2 regions of the Isoalcanivorax beigongshangi genome follow, and region 1 is predicted to be linked to the other one. Evidence: predicted binding sites of a transcription regulator. Region 1 holds the regulator's gene; the other holds the start of a gene.

Evidence for each region. Region 1 encodes PhoB, which activates phosphate uptake and scavenging genes when phosphate is short. Its sites were predicted from a motif close to TGTCATANNNNTGTCANA; they were not measured.
Region 2: AB5I84_RS12675 (PhoX family protein) is a predicted target of PhoB. The motif match lies at 1,119-1,136, and genes of this name have one in related genera.

What each region holds. Positions count from the first base shown of each region.
Region 1 is NZ_JBGCUO010000001.1:268,859-272,277, reverse strand. It holds gene AB5I84_RS01195 (chorismate--pyruvate lyase family protein) at 37-600, shown strand; gene ubiA (4-hydroxybenzoate octaprenyltransferase) at 602-1,480, shown strand; gene phoB (phosphate regulon transcriptional regulator PhoB) at 1,613-2,317, shown strand; gene phoR (phosphate regulon sensor histidine kinase PhoR) at 2,391-3,419, shown strand, end outside.
Region 2 is NZ_JBGCUO010000002.1:218,569-221,987, forward strand. It holds gene AB5I84_RS12670 (hypothetical protein) at 1-1,065, shown strand, start outside; gene AB5I84_RS12675 (PhoX family protein) at 1,207-3,261, shown strand; gene rho (transcription termination factor Rho) at 3,326-3,419, opposite strand, start outside.

The DNA of each region.
Region 1 (3,419 bases):
CCGCATAGTTCGCCCGGCCATGCCCGCCGGGAGCCCATGTTGACCTCGTTCCGCCCCAGTCCGTTTCTGCCCTCGCAGCTTCATTGGCAGCCTGCCCAGCAGCGCCGCCTGCCGCCACTGGTGCGTGACTGGTTACTGGACACCGGCTCCCTCACTGCCCGCCTGCGCCGCCACGGCCGCTTCGCCGTGCGCCTACTGCAGGAGGGCATCAGCGCCCCCACCGCCACCGAAGCCCGTTTCGCCGGCCTATCCGCGCGCCAGCACGCCCGCATCCGCGAAGTGGAACTGCTGCTGGATGACCAACCAATGGTGTACGCGCGCTCAGTGCTGCCGCTGACCTCGCTCACCGGCGCCAATCGCGTACTCGGCCACATGGCGCGTCGCTCGTTGGGCTGGGAGCTGTTCCGCCTGCCCATGGCCAGCCGTGACGCGGTCTGGATCACCGAGGTGGACGGCGAGCGGCTGCCGCACCCGCAATCCGGCGAGCAGCTGTGGGGACGGGAGTCACTGTTCCGCAAGCGCGGCCAACCGATCTTGGTGGCGGAGTTTTTCCTGCCCGCACTGTGGACACGGGTGCTGGCCGAAACCGACGGAGAATAAGGTGTTTGCCTGGATAGAAACGCGCTTTCCAGCGCTGTGGCCGTGGATTCAACTGATGCGCCTGGAGCGGCCGATCGGCGCGCTGCTGGTGTTCTGGCCAACGCTGTGGGCGTTGTGGATCGCCGGCAACGGCAGCCCCTCACTGAAAAACATCCTGGTCTTCACCGCCGGCGTCTGGCTGATGCGCGCCGCCGGCTGTGTGATCAATGATTACGCTGACCGCAAATGGGATGGCGCCGTAGCCCGCACCTGCCAGCGCCCGCTGGCCACCGGCGCCCTGCGCGGCCGCGATGCGCTGGCGCTGTTCGCCGTACTGATCGCGTTGTCCGCCTCGTTGCTGCTACTGCTTAACCCGCTGACGTTCTGGCTGTCGTTCGGCGCGGTGGGGCTGGCCACGCTGTACCCCTTCACCAAACGCTTCACCCATCTGCCGCAGCTGTTTCTCGGTGCCGCCTTCGCTTGGTCGATCCCGATGGCCTTTGCCGCCGAAACTAACAGCGTACCGGCCGCCGCTTGGTTGCTGTTCGTGGCCAAGCTGCTGTGGACGGTGGCGTTCGATACCGAATACGCCATTTGCGACCGTGAAGACGACCTCAAAGTGGGCATCAAAAGCACCGCGATTCTGTTCGGCGACGCCGACCGCTTGATCATCGGCCTGTTGCAGGCACTGGCCCTAGTGGCGTTGGCGCTGCTGGGCCGGGCACTGGCGTTCGACTGGCCTTGGTACCTAGGCTTGGCCGTGTCCGCCGCATTGTTCGTCTACCAGCAATGGCTGATCCGCGACCGCGATCCAGCGCTGTGCTTGAAGGCGTTCCTCAACAACCAGTGGGTCGGCGCGGCCATCTTTGCCGGCCTCTGGTTGCACTACCTGCTCGCTTGACGGCCCGAGGCGGCGCTTGAGCCGCCGGCGGCGATTGCGCATTCTGACGCTATCGCCCCGGGCCAGCTGTCATATTCCTGTCATTAAATGGCCATCTAATGGGCATCGAACCCACTACCTACACGATATGACATGAGCAAGCACAAGATCCTGATCGTTGACGACGAACCCGCTATCCGCGAGATGGTGGCGGTGGCATTGGAGTTGGCGGACTTTGAGGTCCTGGAGGCGGAAAACGCCCAAACCGCCCATGCCATTATTGTGGACAGCCGCCCCGAGCTGGTGCTGCTGGACTGGATGCTGCCTTCGGTGACCGGCATTGAGCTGGCGCGGCGCCTCAAGCGCGACGAGAACACCGCGGAAATTCCCATCATCATGCTTACTGCCAAGAGCGAAGAGGACAACAAGATCCAAGGGCTGGATGTCGGCGCGGATGATTACATCACCAAGCCGTTTTCCACCCGCGAGTTGATCTCCCGCATCAAGGCCGTACTGCGGCGCTCCAGCGTTGGCGGCGCAGAAAAGGCCATCGACGCCGAGGGTTTGTGCCTGGACCCAGTCAGCCACCGCATCACCGCCAACGGCGAACCGGTGGAAATGGGCCCCACCGAATACCGCCTGCTGGAGTTCTTCATGAGCCACCAGGAGCGCGCCTATTCCCGCACCCAATTGCTCGACCAAGTGTGGGGCGCCAACGTGTATGTGGAAGATCGCACCATCGACGTCCACATTCGCCGCTTGCGCAAGGCACTGGCGCCTTATAATTTCGACCGGTTCATCCAGACTGTACGCGGCACCGGCTACCGGTTTTCCACCAAGACGCCACGTCCGGTCTGACCGGCCCTGAGCACCCACGCCCCGGGCCGGCGTCGCCATCCGGGGCGGCACTGGCTGTGCAGGAGAAACCGGCTTGAATTTCACTGTCTTCAGCGAAGTCCGGCGCATTGCGCTGGTCCTCGTCATCGGTCTGTTGCTGTCTTGGTACGCCCACAGCTTCTGGCCGCTGGCACTGGCCATGATCGGCTATGTAGCCCTTAACTTGTGGCAGATCGTGCGCTTCGTGCGCTGGATCCAGCGTTACCCGGAACAATGGGAGCCGCCGGAAAGCTCCGGCGCCTGGGGCGAACTGTTTGACGCCATCTACCGGCTGCTGCGCAAGGAAATGTCCGCCCGCGACGACCTACAGCAGCTGATCGGCCGTGCACAAAGCTCAATCACCGCCCACCGTGACGCCATCATCGTGGTCGACCGCCGCGGTCGGCTGGAGTTCTGGAACCGCGCCGCCGAGCGCCTGCTGGGCTTTCGTGCGCCGCAGGATGTGCGCCAACCGCTCACCAACCTGATTCGCGATCCGCGGCTGGTGGAATACCTGCACACCGGCAACTTCGACCATCCGATGTCGCTGCCTGCCCCGTCCAACGACAACATCCTGTTGGAATTCACCATTACCCGCTTCGGCGGCGGCGAATGGCTGGTGGTGGTGCGCGATGTCACCCGGCTGCATAACCTGGAACAGATGCGCAAGGATTTCGTTGCCAACGTCAGCCACGAATTGAAGACCCCGTTGACGGTGTTGAAAGGCTACCTGGAAACCCTGATCGACACGCTGCCGCCGGAACAAACCCGCATGCACCGCGCGCTGCAGCAAATGGATCAACAGAGCCACCGCATGGATGCATTGATCCAAGATCTACTGTTGCTGGCCCGGCTGGAAGGCACCGAGCCAGACAACAACTACCACAAGATCATGCTGGCGCCGCTGCTGCGCCGGTTGCAGCAGGACGCGCTGTCATTGCACCCGGAGAAGGCCCAGCAGATCGTGCTGGAAGTGGCGCCGGACGCCACTCTGCTCGGCGATCATAACGAGATCCAGAGCGCGTTCAGTAACCTGATCACCAACGCGGTGAAGTACACGCCGCAGGCAGGGCGCATCGACATC
Region 2 (3,419 bases), on a different contig from region 1:
TTCCGCTTTGATGCGGAGGGCCGGGTCAGCGCGCCAGAGCTGTTCCAAGAAGATGGCGCGCTGCGCCCGCGCCAAGCCGACACGCCGGCGCCGCGCTGGCCGCTGTGGGTGACGCGCTTCCCGGTCGACGCCAGCACCTTGGAGCCACGCCGCGGTGAGGCGATGCCAGGTTTCCTGCACCAAGACGGTCGTTTTGTGCCGGTGCCGGGCGGCAAGGACGCCGAACGTATTTGCCCGCAGGTGTGGTTGGTGACCCAGCAGCAAGGCGGTCAGCGCAGCCGGGTGCGCATGGATGGCCACAGCAGCACCGGCACGCCGATGACCGACGATTTCTGGGGCATGGTCACCTTCTCACCGGATTGGCGGGTGGCGCGGCGCAGCAATCCGCGTCAGCAGGCACTGCTCGATTGCGCCGGACGCACTTTGGTGGATGACCCGCAAATCATCCGTTTCAAGGAGCACGGCGAAGGATTGGCGGCGCTGCTGAAAGGCGAATACGCCGCGCGAGTGTGGTACAGCCGTGATCTTCAACGCAGCGAAGTGCCGCGTGGCTACGGCATCGAGGACGCCAATGCCCGCGGCACGGTGCTGAAGCTGGAAACGGCGGGCGGCCAAGCACACCTGTTCGATGTGGCCAGCGGCAAGCTAGTCAGCACCACGTTGCCGGCTAACGCTGAGTTGCTGGAGGGCGGCGCCCGCTACCGGCAGGGTGAACTGTGGGGCTTCCAGTCGGCGACCGCGGCGCCGCTGGCCCCGGTTTATCAGGAAATGCTGCCGTGGCAGCAACGCTTGGTGACGCTGCAAGTGCTGCCGGGGCAAGAACAGGTGGTGCTGCGCCGCGCCAGCGGTGAGCCGCTGACTGAGTGGCAGGGCCAAGGTCTGCTGGTACAGACCGAAGGCGAGCTGCTGCGGGTGGGCCTCAACACGCTAGTGGGCCGACAACAGCAATGGGTCACTGCGGATGGCGCAGTGCGCGCCACGCTGGTCAGCTGCCCCGGCGGCCGGGTGGTGGTCGGCAGCAGCGGTGAGCCGGTGCAGGACGGCGCCGGTTGTCCGGCGCCCTGATCAGCCGGCGCGCTTCCACGCGGCGATAAGCTGTCACTGGCTTGTCGCCGCACTGTCATCCAGGCGTCATGGGGGTTTCACTCAGTACCCATAGGGTCTTTGTTCCGAAACTTTGCATTGATGCAGTGGGAGGAACACCGCGTGAAGACCCGACCGATCAAACCGATGCCGCAGCAGGAGCAAGGCAACAACCCGCCGGAGCCGAGCAGCAACCAGGCCGGCAACCGCCACTTTGATGAGGTGCTGGCCGCCAACCTGTCACGCCGGACGTTGCTGCAGGGCACCTTGGGTGCTTCGGCGGTGGCCTTCTTGGGTGGCACCTTGGCCGCCTGTGGCAGTGATTCTGGCTCTGACCGGCCGGTGATCCCGGGTGTACGGACCCTCGGCTTCAAAAGCATTGCCACCGGCCGTGATGATGCGGTGATGGTGCCGGAAGGCTACACCGCCACGGCGTTCTTGCCGTGGGGCACACCGATCCTAGGCGCGTTCCCGGACTACCGCGATGACGGGCTCAATACCGGTGATGAACAAGCCGAGCAAATGGGTTCCAACCACGACGGCATCATTTTCTTCCCGATCGACGGCAAATCCGACCACGGTCTGTTGGTGATGAACCACGAATACGTGGACCAGAAAGTGCTGCACGCCCATGGCGCCGACCAGAGCGGCGCACCGCGTCCGGCGGACGACGTGAAGAAAGAAATGAACGCCCATGGCATCAGCGTGGTGGAAATCCAGAAAAGCGCCAACGGTGGCTGGGAGCTGGTCGCGGGCGGTTACAACCGCCGCGTGACCGCCATCACCGAGATGAAAATTTCCGGACCAATGCGTGGCACCGACGCCATGAAAACCGCCTTCGATCCCAGTGGCCAGCGCACCCGTGGCACCCTGAACAACTGCGGCAGCGGTTACACCCCTTGGGGCACCTATCTGATCTCGGAAGAAAACTGGGCCGGTTATTTCCACGCCGACAAGGCGCTGCTGGATAAGAAGACGCCGGGCTATAACCGCTACAACATCACCGGCTGGCAGAACTACCACTGGTACGCCGCCGATCAACAAGACGATCTGTACCAGCGCTTTGCGCCGGATGAGAGCGGCGCCAGTGCCAGCGAAGACTTCCGCAACGAGCCGCACTGCTTCGGTTGGCTGGTGGAAGTGGATCCGTTCGACCCCAACTATGTGCCGCGCAAACGCACCGCCATGGGCCGCTTCTCCCATGAAGGGGTGATTCCGGCACCGGTGAAAGTCGGCAAACCGATGGCGTTTTACTCCGGTGACGACTCCACTAACGAGTACATTTACAAATTCGTCACCAAGGCGGTGTGGGCAGAAAATATGGAAGGCGGCGATGTGCTCGATGAAGGCACTTTGTACGTCGCCCGCTTCAACGACGACGGCAGTGGCGACTGGTTGCCGCTGGACTTCGACCACCCGCTGTTCAAAGCGGCGATGGACAACGAAGCTGAGCGGCCGCCGACCAGCGACCGCCCGCGTCTGGTGTTCACCTCTCAGGCAGACGTGCTGCTTAACACTCGCGGCGCTGCCGACATTCTTGGTGCGACGCCGATGGATCGTCCGGAGTGGGGGGCGGTGAACCCGAACAGCGGCGAGGTGTATTTCACCCTCACCAACAACAGCCCTCGCACTGTCAGCAATGCGGCCAACCCGCGCGTGCTCAACCGCACCGGCCATATCATCCGTTGGAACGAAGAAGCGGGCGAACCGGCGGCGACCAAGTTCTACTGGAACATCTTTGTGTTTGCCGGCCATACCGAGGGTCACTTGGCGGGTTTCCTGCCGCGCAGCGGCAAGCGCCTGACCGACGAAAACGTTTTCGCCAGCCCGGACGGCTTGCTGTACGACGACAACGGTATTCTCTGGATTCAAACCGACATGTCTGGTGATCAGCAGGCCGGTAAAGGCCCTGATGGCGATTTCGGCAACAACCAGATGTTGGCGGCGGTACCGGAGACCGGGGAGATCAAACGCTTCATGGTGGGGCCGGTGGACTGTGAAGTGACCGGGGTGTGCATGACTCCGGATCACAAGACCATGTTCATCAACATCCAGCACCCTGGCGATCGCTCCCAACCGGGGCAGTTCACCAGCCATTGGCCCACCGGAGGCAATGCCCGCCCGCGTTCGGCCACGGTGGTGATCACCAAGGACGACGGCGGTGTTATCGGTCTTTGATCGCTGTTGTTCGCCCACAAAAAAAGCCCGGTTAATACCGGGCTTTTTTTTATTGCGTGAACGCTTATTTGCGCTTCATGGAATCGAAGAACTCATTGTTGGTCTTGGTTTGCTTGAGACGGTCGATGAGAAATTCGATGGCGCCGATCTCATCCATG